DNA from 3 places in the Ruminococcus sp. Marseille-P328 genome. Region 2 is predicted to be linked to each of the others. Evidence: riboswitches for the same ligand, from Rfam matches in the RefSeq annotation. Region 2 holds a riboswitch; each other region holds the start of a gene.
What was found. A riboswitch is a leader RNA that binds a small molecule or an ion and turns the genes downstream of it on or off. The one in region 2 is predicted to bind cobalamin.
Positions count from the first base shown of each region.

Region 1: another riboswitch for cobalamin. It lies ahead of ACESTK_RS07620 (ABC transporter substrate-binding protein); the one in region 2 lies ahead of ACESTK_RS17355 (hypothetical protein).
Region 3: another riboswitch for cobalamin. It lies ahead of ACESTK_RS07680 (class I SAM-dependent methyltransferase); the one in region 2 lies ahead of ACESTK_RS17355 (hypothetical protein).

Region 1 is NZ_CAXUBQ010000008.1:72,975-76,259, forward strand. It holds gene ACESTK_RS07615 (type I restriction endonuclease subunit R) at 1-998, shown strand, start outside; cobalamin riboswitch at 1,104-1,301, shown strand; gene ACESTK_RS07620 (ABC transporter substrate-binding protein) at 1,419-2,411, shown strand; gene ACESTK_RS07625 (iron ABC transporter permease) at 2,413-3,285, shown strand, end outside.
Region 2 is NZ_CAXUBQ010000029.1:19,351-22,635, forward strand. It holds gene ACESTK_RS17350 (VanW family protein) at 1-1,265, shown strand, start outside; cobalamin riboswitch at 1,341-1,542, shown strand; gene ACESTK_RS17355 (hypothetical protein) at 1,740-3,285, shown strand, end outside.
Region 3 is NZ_CAXUBQ010000008.1:84,720-88,004, reverse strand. It holds gene nikB (nickel ABC transporter permease) at 1-602, opposite strand, end outside; gene ACESTK_RS07680 (class I SAM-dependent methyltransferase) at 607-1,332, opposite strand; cobalamin riboswitch at 1,478-1,676, opposite strand; gene ACESTK_RS07675 (lactonase family protein) at 1,739-2,827, opposite strand; gene hemL (glutamate-1-semialdehyde 2,1-aminomutase) at 3,051-3,285, opposite strand, start outside.

The sequences.
Region 1 (3,285 bases), on a different contig from region 2:
GTTATGATTATTCCAAGTTTATGACAGGTACGGATTTGGAACGTTCCAAGGCAATCAGCGGTGCGGTCAACTTTATTGTCGCTGTGAATAAAGAACAGGAACGAGAGGATTTCCTGAAAGAGGCATTGCTGCTCAGGCAAGCATTGTCGCTGTGTTCCTCTCTGGCAGAAAAAGAGCTGCGTGTGGAAGCGGCATTCTTTGAATCCGTTCGTGTGCTTGTTACAAGATTGATGAATCAGGGAGAGGGGAAGAAAATTTCTCTGCCAGAAATGAATGCTCGCATTAACGAGCTTCTGAAAGCCAGTGTTCAGAGCGAAGGCGTCATTAACCTTTTCTCAGATATAAATCAGGAATTTTCGCTCTTTGATCCAAAGTTCCTTGAGGAAATCTCTAAAATGAAGGAGAAAAACCTTGCTGTAGAGCTGTTAAAAAGGCTGATTGCGGAACAGGTGCAGATTTACCGTCATACAAATGTGGTAAAATCGCAGAAATTCAGTGAAATTATACAGCGTGCTATGAATGCGTATCTGAATGGAATGTTGACCAATGAACAGGTTATTGAAGAATTGCTGAATCTGGCAAAACAGATTGCGACAGCTCATAAAGAGGGAGACAAGCTTGGACTGACTGCTGATGAACTGGCATTTTATGATGCGCTGACAAAGCCGGAGGCCATTAAGGATTTCTATGAAAACGAAGAACTGATTGCCATTACAAAGGAACTGGCAGATACACTGCGTAAGAACAGAACAATAGATTGGCAGAAACGGGATTCTGCCAGAGCGAAAATGCGTATGATGATTAAGCGGTTGCTCAAAAAGCATCGCTATCCGCCGGAAGGAATGGATGATGCAGTGCAGACCGTGATGACACAGTGTGAGCTATGGACAGATAATAATGATATGGAGAATTACGCTGAGAATAGCAAGGTGTATACCTATTCTCCGAAAACGGAATTGGGTATGGTTGCTGAAGACACGGCACCGTATGGGAAATAGATGTATAAGTAAGTAAGGGGATGCCTATATTATATTCAAAATCAAAAACATTGTTAAAGAAATATCTTTACTTTATTTAAGGGGTAAGTTATAATAATTCTGCTTAAAAGAATAAATGTGCCAAGTGCTGAAAAATATATAAAATTTATACTATTTTCAGAAGAGGGAATCAGGTGAGAATCCTGAACGATCCGGTCACTGTATTCAGTTATGCCACATTCATATCCATTGCATTTTTATGTGAGAAGGGAATGGGGATTTAAGCTGTAAGCCAGGAAACCTGCTTGGTTCATAGAAAGAAACTTCCGTGTAAAGTGCTGTCTTTCGTATCATGTTTTTTTGTGATGCCCGCTTTTTCATGGAAGCGGACTTTTTTCTTTTAAAAACAAAAAAACAAAAGAAAAAATAAGGAGAAAAAGCATGAAAAACATGAAAACAGCAGCAGGAATGTTATGTCTGGCAGGAATTCTCAGCCTGGGAATGGGAACAACTGTATTTGCGGAGGATGGAGACAGCCATTATCCCGTAACAATCACAACCTACAATTATGAGAACGAACCGGTTGAAATGACTTTTGAGAAAGCTCCGGAGAAAGTATTTGCATATGCAAACTCCAATATCGAAGAGCTTCTGGCACTTGGTCTCGGTGATAAGATCGTAGCTGCTTACGGTCTGGACGGTGATGTGCGTGAGGATTTAAAAGATGAATTTGACAAGATTCAGTATATGGATACCAAGCCATCCAAAGAGGAAGTTGTTGCAATGGAGCCTGATTTTATTGCGGCATGGTATTCTTCTTTCAGTGATGACTGGCTTTCGGATGTAAGCTTCTGGCAGGAGAGAGATGTAAATACATACATGTCCCTGAACAGTGCTGCAAAGGGACCGGCTTCTGAGTTCCCACGTACAATTGAAGACGAATATGAGGATATCCTGAACCTTGGCAAGATCTTTGATTGCGAAGACAAGGCAGAGGAAATCGTTGATCAGATGAAGGGTGAGATTGATAAAGTAAAAGAGCATGTAGAAGGAACAGACCCGTTATCCGTAGCAGTTCTTGAGGATGAGGGAGATTCCTTCCGCGTATATGGAACAGAGACACTTGGCGGAAATATTCCGGAGACACTTGGTGCAGAGCTGAAGCTTGGTGCAGAGAACTCTGAAAACGTTGGTGCAGAGGATCTGATTGCAGCTGATCCGGATGTATTATTCATGATTAATTATGATGGATTTATGACAGCTGATGAGGCAATCGCTGATATTACAGATAACCCTGCATATGCAAGCCTTTCTGCAGTTAAGAACAACAAAGTATTTTCTGTAAATCTGAACGAGGTATACTGCAGCGGTGTCAGAACCTATGATGGAATTATGACATTTGCAAAAGCATTATATCCGGATCTGTACGAATAAAATGAAAAGAAAACCGGATTTTAAAAATGGAATTTTTCATGGAAAGCCGATCTATGTGCTGGCGGTGATATTACTGACTGTGCTTCTGGTGATATCCATTCTGACTGCAGTTACCATTGGTTCTGTAGATCTTTCTGTGAAAGATGTGTATAGTGTAATTTTGTATAAAGTATTTGGAATCGGGGATCCGGAGATTTATGGTGTAGGAGCCATGTCTGATATTGTGTGGTTTATCCGCCTTCCCCGTATTCTTCTTGCAACAGCCGTTGGCATGGGTCTGGCAGTTGCAGGTGTGGTAATGCAGGCCATTGTGAAAAATCCGATCGCAGATCCGTATATTCTTGGTATTTCCTCTGGTGCATCTCTTGGTGCAACAGTGGCAATCTTTCTTGGAGTTGGAGCCGTATTTGGCTCCAACTCTATTGGAATCTGTGCATTTATCGGAGCCTTCCTTATTTCTGTACTGGTACAGATCACTGCAAATATAGGAGGCCGGGCAAATTCGGTCCGACTTCTGCTTGCAGGTACAGCACTTGGAAGTGTGTGCAGTGCATTTTCAAACTTTGTTGTCTATATTGCGGGCGACAGAGATGGAATCCAGACAGTTACTTTCTGGCTGATGGGAAGTCTGGCAGGCGCGAAATGGGAAAATCTGGCTGTGATTATTCCCTGCGTTTTTATAGCAACCCTGTTTTTCTGCACCCAGAGCCGTATTCTCAATATGATGCTGCTTGGAGATGAGGTATCCATCACATTAGGCACTGACCTGCACAGATATCGTCAGGTGTATCTTGTGGTGACAGCATTGCTGATTGGTTTTGTGGTATATTCCGCAGGTATCATTGGATTTGTAGGACTCATTATTCCTCATGTG
Region 2 (3,285 bases):
ACGCAATTTCAAAAGATTTTCAGGAAAAATATGAGAACACACAGATGACCATTACCCTGAATGGAAAGAACTTTAAGGTATCCATCTATCCTGTTCTCGGTCTTGATGTAAAATCAATTGTAGAAAGTGCCTATGCTCTTGGACATGGTGCCTGGTTTACTCATGGAACTGACCGCATCGAACTGATGAACAGCAAGACAAAGGAAGAAGTCACCCTTATGCCAGAAGCCCGAAACAAAGACGAACTGGACAAGCTTCTGGAGGATGCTGGAATTTCAAAGGGATCCACCACTATACAGACTTCCTGTGAACTTACAGATACAGAGCTGGTTATCACTAAGGGAAAAACCGGAATCGGTCCGGATATGGATGCATTGAAAGAAGCGATTCTAAAAGCAATTTCCATAGAAGATTATGAAGCTGTTATCGAATGTCCTACTATGAAGACACCGCCAGAGGAACTGGATCTGGAAGCCTATTATGAAAAAGTACATACAGATGCCACAGATGCTTCTCTGGGGGAAAATAATGAAATTATTCCGGCAGTTACCGGAATTTCATTTGATGTGAAGTCAGCTGCAAAGAAGCTGGAAAAAGCAAAAGAAGGGGCAAAGATTACCATCCCCCTTGAAATAACCCTACCCGAAGTTTCTACAGAAGAGCTAGAAGCCCTTCCTTATCTGAATCTTCTTGGTACTTATACTACATATGGCGGCGGTACCGAAAACCGTGTTGCCAATTTGAAGCTTGCCGTGGAAGCCTGTGATGGAGTGGAACTTCAGCCAGGACAGATTTTTTCCTACAACGATACTTTAGGTCCACGTACTGAGGAACGAGGGTACAGGGAAGCAACTGTAATTGTAGGAGGCGAACATGCCCAGGATATCGGAGGCGGAATCTGCCAGATTTCCACTACGTTGTTTATGGCATGCCTGCAGTCTGATCTGACCATTGTTGAGCGTCATAATCACGCTGCCCGAATTGATTATGTTGAGGATGGTCTGGACGCAGCAGTGGTGTGGGGAGGTCAGGATTTCCGTTTTCAGAATAATACTGCTTATCCAATTAAAATTGAAGCCTCTTACGATGAAAAAGAGGAAGCCGTAACGGTATCCATTTACGGAACCCAAACTGACAATAATACGGTAGAGATTACTACAGAGCATTCCGATCCAAACACCTGTAAAACCTACCGCAGTGTCTACGATGAGAATGGAACACTTCTCCGCACAGATGAAGTCGGGTACAGTAAATACAAGCAATAACCCTATAAATCTATTGATTTCGACATAACGGTCTGCTATAATGAGGTGAATTGAATAAATCCGTTTTCAGTGCCAGACATATCTGTCTGCTACAGCGTGCAGATTGTGAGAATATTTTTTCAACACGCTCTAAGAGGGAATCAGGTGAAAGTCCTGAACGATCCGGTCACTGTAACCAGGGAGTAGAATCCAGTGAAACCATTGGTATATTGCTGAGAAGGATGGATTCTGTGTTGATCTGTAAGTCAGGAAACCTGCTGAATTCGTTTAATGAAAGCTTCCGAAGAAAGTACTTCATTCTCATTAATATATTTGATAATACAATATATTGAATTTTTAATGCCTGTTTTCTCAGAGGAAGCAGGCATTTTTTTGAAATAATCCTGTCAGGATTGCCCATTGTACAAACAGGCTCCAGAAGCAGTTGGGATTTATTCAAATTATAAAATAATAGGAAGAATCGAGGAAAAAGAAATGAAAAGAAATTCAAAACGCTTTCTTGCACTGTTTCTTTCCGTCGCGATGACGGTCACTCCTGCTGTACTTACACAGGCAGAAAATGAGGATGCAAACGTACAGGTTTCTGTTACACCAACTCCAGAAACAGAGGCGGAGAAGACTGCTGTTGCTGCTGAGACTCCTGTGCAGGAGAACGCAACAGCTGAGGAAGAAAACACTGACACTACAGTAACTCCGGCAGCAGTGGATGCCTCTGCTGTGAAAGAGACACCTGCTGCTACAGAAACACCTGCCTCTGAGACCACTCCTGAGGTTACTGCATCACTTGCTGAAGAAAGCAAAAATGAGGAAGCAGAAGCTCCACAGCCTACAGCTGCACCAGAAACAACAGAAGAGGGCAAAACCGAAGAGACAGATAAACCAGAAACAAAGCCAGAGGATCTGAACCCAGATGGTTCCAACATGACCATTGACAAGGAAGATAACAGTGCATATAAAATGCTTAAAATCAAAAGCTCTTCTGCTGAATTAAATGGTGATAAAATTAAGATAACCCTCAATACTGACGGAAAGAACTATGAGAAGCTTTATCTTGGTTCTAAGGAAGATCCTGACGAAGCAAAAAATGCAGCAGCAATCGTTGGTACAGAAAATGAAGATGGTTATACTTTCATTTTTGAGGTTCCTGCCAGTGAACAGGTCCAGACTTTCAGCATCGTACCATTTTCTGTAAAAAATCAGAAATGGTACACAAATATGGCTTTGAAACTGAACGTTCCAGGAATGAAAGCCCCGGAACCAACAGCTACTCCAGAGCCAACTGCAGCCCCTGAGCCAACTGCCACTCCACTGCCAACTGCTGCTCCAACACCGGAACCAACTGTTTCCCCAGAGCCTACCGAAGCACCGGTTGAGACTCCTGCACCAACTGAAACTCCAGTGCCAAGCACAACTCCGGAAGCAACCACCACCCCAGAGCCAACAGCACCCCCTGCTCCAGGCAGCTGTGCAAGCGGAATTTATAATATTACAGTAAACTCCAGTTCATCTATGTTCCGTGTAATTGACTGTGTCCTTACTTCCAAAAACGGAAAGATGACAGCTGTTCTTACTTTAAGCGGAACTGGTTACGACTATCTATGTCTTGGAACAAAAGAAGAAGCTGCCGCAGCCGATTCCTCCACCTGGATTCCATATGTGGCAGACGCAAATGGCAAATATACATATGAGATTCCCGTTGAAGCCCTGGACAATGGAATTGCAGTTGCTGCTTTTTCCCACAAAAACCAGATCTGGTATGACAGGATCCTGACTTTCCAGTCCGGCACTTTGAATAAGATAGGTGACGTACAGGATGATCCGCAGCCAGATACTGCTCCTGACACAACAATCACAGCAACTCCTGCACCCACTGCAAAGCCAAATAAAAAACCGACAGCAACTCCTACACCAACAGCAACTCCAAAGCCAGACAAGAAACCGGAAGAGGAATCCAAATACGAATCTGACTTAAGTGGCGGAACAGCAACAGTAAATAGTTCTACCACATTGGCAGATGGAA
Region 3 (3,285 bases), on a different contig from region 2:
TCGACCATTACCGCCCTGATCCGTCTTATGTAGTACGCACTCATGCTTAACGAAAGTGTTACAGACGGCATGATCAGACTTTTAAAAGAATCTGATCCCCCCACAGGCAGCCAGTGCATCTTAACTGCAAAAAAATAGATCATCATCATACCAACCCAGAAGCTAGGCAGTGAAATTCCAATAAAAGACATAAACCGAATAATATAATCAGCCTTTTTATCCTTATATACTGCTGATAAAATTCCTAACGGAAAAGAAATTAATATCATCAGAATAAACGATGCAACTGCCAGTTTAACCGTATTGGGGAGTTTTCTTCCTAATACCTGGGAAACGGGCTGTGCATATTTTACCGACATTCCGAAATCGCCATGTAACGCACCCTTCAGCCAGTTCACATACTGCTCTCCAAAAGATTTGTCTAATCCGTATTTTTCTTCAATCTTTGCGATTACCTCCCGGTCATGACCTGCACCCATAGATTCTGCCAGCTGTTCAGCTGGATTTGACGGCAAAATATATGTAAGTCCAAAGGTCATCAGAGACAGCCCAAACAAAATAATCACAAGTGAAATCAGTCGTTTTATAATCTCTCTTTTCACTTTTTCAGCCTTTCTGTGCTACAATACAAAAACTCATCGGTAAAGGGCTGCCAGCTATTTCCACCTGTATTTTATGAAATCCTGTTTCTACAAGTTTATTAAAATCCCAGGCAGGTCGATCTACCTGACTCATTGGCAATTTCTTTGCAATTTCATCCATAATGGAAAAATCTACATTTTCTTTATTATGTCGCGCATGGCACCCTTGTTCTTCTTTTTGATGTCCCCGCTGAAACTCATCATAGGCTTTCTGATACTTATCACTAAAAAAACGGCGATAATAATTTCCATCTTCCAGAATTAGAATTCCATCTTTTTTTAGAACCCTGTACGCTTCCTCATAAGCTTTATCTGCATGCTCCAGGTTCCAGAATACATTTCTTGATACCACTGCGTCGAAGGAATTATCAGCAAATTCTAAGCTTTGCACATCCATCTGATGAAGTTCTGCTTTAAGTCCTTCTGTCTCCAGATTTCTTCTGACTTCTTCCAGCATTTTTGTGCTATAATCTACCGCAGTCACCTGAAATCCCATCGAAGCAAGCAAAGTGGTAAAAAAGCCAGCGCCACACCCATCATCTAATACATGGCATCCCGCTTTGAGAGAATTTTTGAAAATATTTTCCCATCTCTCTCCAGGTTCTGTTTTTCTTTCTTCCATACTGGCATCTGAAAATCCTCCAGCTCTCATATCCCAATATGACTGAATATTCTTTAACAATTCTGCCATTTGTGTTTATCCTTTCCAATAGCATAAACTTCTGCCAAATCAGGGAATTCATGTAATAAAAGCGTGAAAAAGCCGCTGCTAACGCAGCGGCTTAATGACATAATAATCCTGTTATATAAAACCAACCCCTATACCGTGCCCCGCAGCAAAAGTTCTTCATTCTGGCCGGTATTCTGGCTCCAGTGTCATCATAATGCTTTCCCTTCCCGATAAAAATTCAGTGGTTTCGAAAGCTTACTCAACTGTTACAGCTACGGCATAGCACAGGATTTTCACCTGTTTCCCGTTTGACCTGCTAGAATTTATTTTAATTTCCACCAGGCACCAAAATGGTCGTTTTATTCAATTCTCAACACAACATCAAAAAAGTATAATACAGCATTTCCTGTTTGTCAATCAGAATTTATCAGGCCTCTATATCCTCAATATCCTCTCCATCCGGTACCGGCCAGATATTGATACAGTTCGGGGTCTCGATCTTACGTGGTTTGCCCTTCATCATAATGATGTTCTTCTCGTAGTCAACCTTGAAGGTTGTAATGCTGTTGCTGGAGTGGTTGGCAACGGCAATGTGCTGATTATCCGGGAAAATAACAAGGTCTTTCGGATAATCACCACTTACAGGAAGAACAAATTTACGATCCAGAAGACCAGTCTCACCATCTACCTCAAACATACCTACTGTATTCTCACCTGCTGTAGTGCAGAATAAATGCTTGCCATCCGGTGCAAGAGCAAGACCTGATGCGGCATTATGAGATACGCTTCCGTCTTCCTTCTTCGCAAGGGTGGAAACACTTTGAAGCAGCTCAAACTCCGGAGTATCACCCTCTCCATTGTAGCTGTACACTTTAATCTCATTGCTCAGCTCAAACAGAACATATGCATAACGTCCATCTGCGCTGAAACGGATAATACGCGGTCCGCTCTCTCTCGGGCATCTTACAATATCCACCAGCTCCAGCTTATCTGTCCGCTTATTAATACGATAGACCTTGATCTGGTCAATTCCATTATCTACTGCGCAGAGATATTTATTATCCGGAGTAGGACGTACACAGTTTACGTGAGGACGGAAGTTACGCTCTGCAACACTTCCAAGACCAGTGTGGAAAACACCGTCCATAACACTTCCAAGACGTCCATCCTTATGAGTGTGTACAACGGTTACCTTTCCATCGTGATAACCTGCTACGTAAAGATATTTGCCATCTACGTCTGTAGCAAGGAAACAACCTCTCATGCCATCAATATCCACGCTGTTGATACGTGCCAAATCGCCATTATGATCACGCTTGAATACCGCAACGCCCTCATCCTCGATAGAATAAAGGTATTTTCCATTCTTGGATACCGCGGTATAAGACGCATTACTTACTTCCACTTCACTTCTCTCTGTGAGAGTACCTTCTTCCAGGTTCACGTCATAAACCTGAATTCCCTTGCTGGTTCCGTGAGTATAGGTTCCTACATAAGCCACATATTTCTTACCCATTTGTCTAGCCTCCTACAGTCTCTTTCTGGAAACCATCCGTTCACGCTGTTCTTCCGATCTTTTTTACAGCGTAGCGGGTCACTGTGCAGCTCTGAATATTACTGCATTCTCTATATCAGTAAATCCTCTGCCACGGTTCATTTATTACAGCCGCATTTTATTACAGCAACTCGTATTCTGGTTTCTTTTATGTAATTGTGTCTAAATTATACCACACACATTTTCAAAGAACAAGCTTTACTGCATCCAGAGTTTCCATAATAATTTCATCTGTATGAGCCGCTGACAGGAACATGGCTTCAAACTGGGACGGAGCCATATGAATTCCCATATTCAGCATTTTTTTGAAATATTCTGCAAATGCCACTGTGTCAGAAGATTTTGCGGAAACATAATCTACAACAGGCTGTCCCGTAAAGAACAGGCTTCCAAGAGAGCCCACATAATTCATCTGGTAA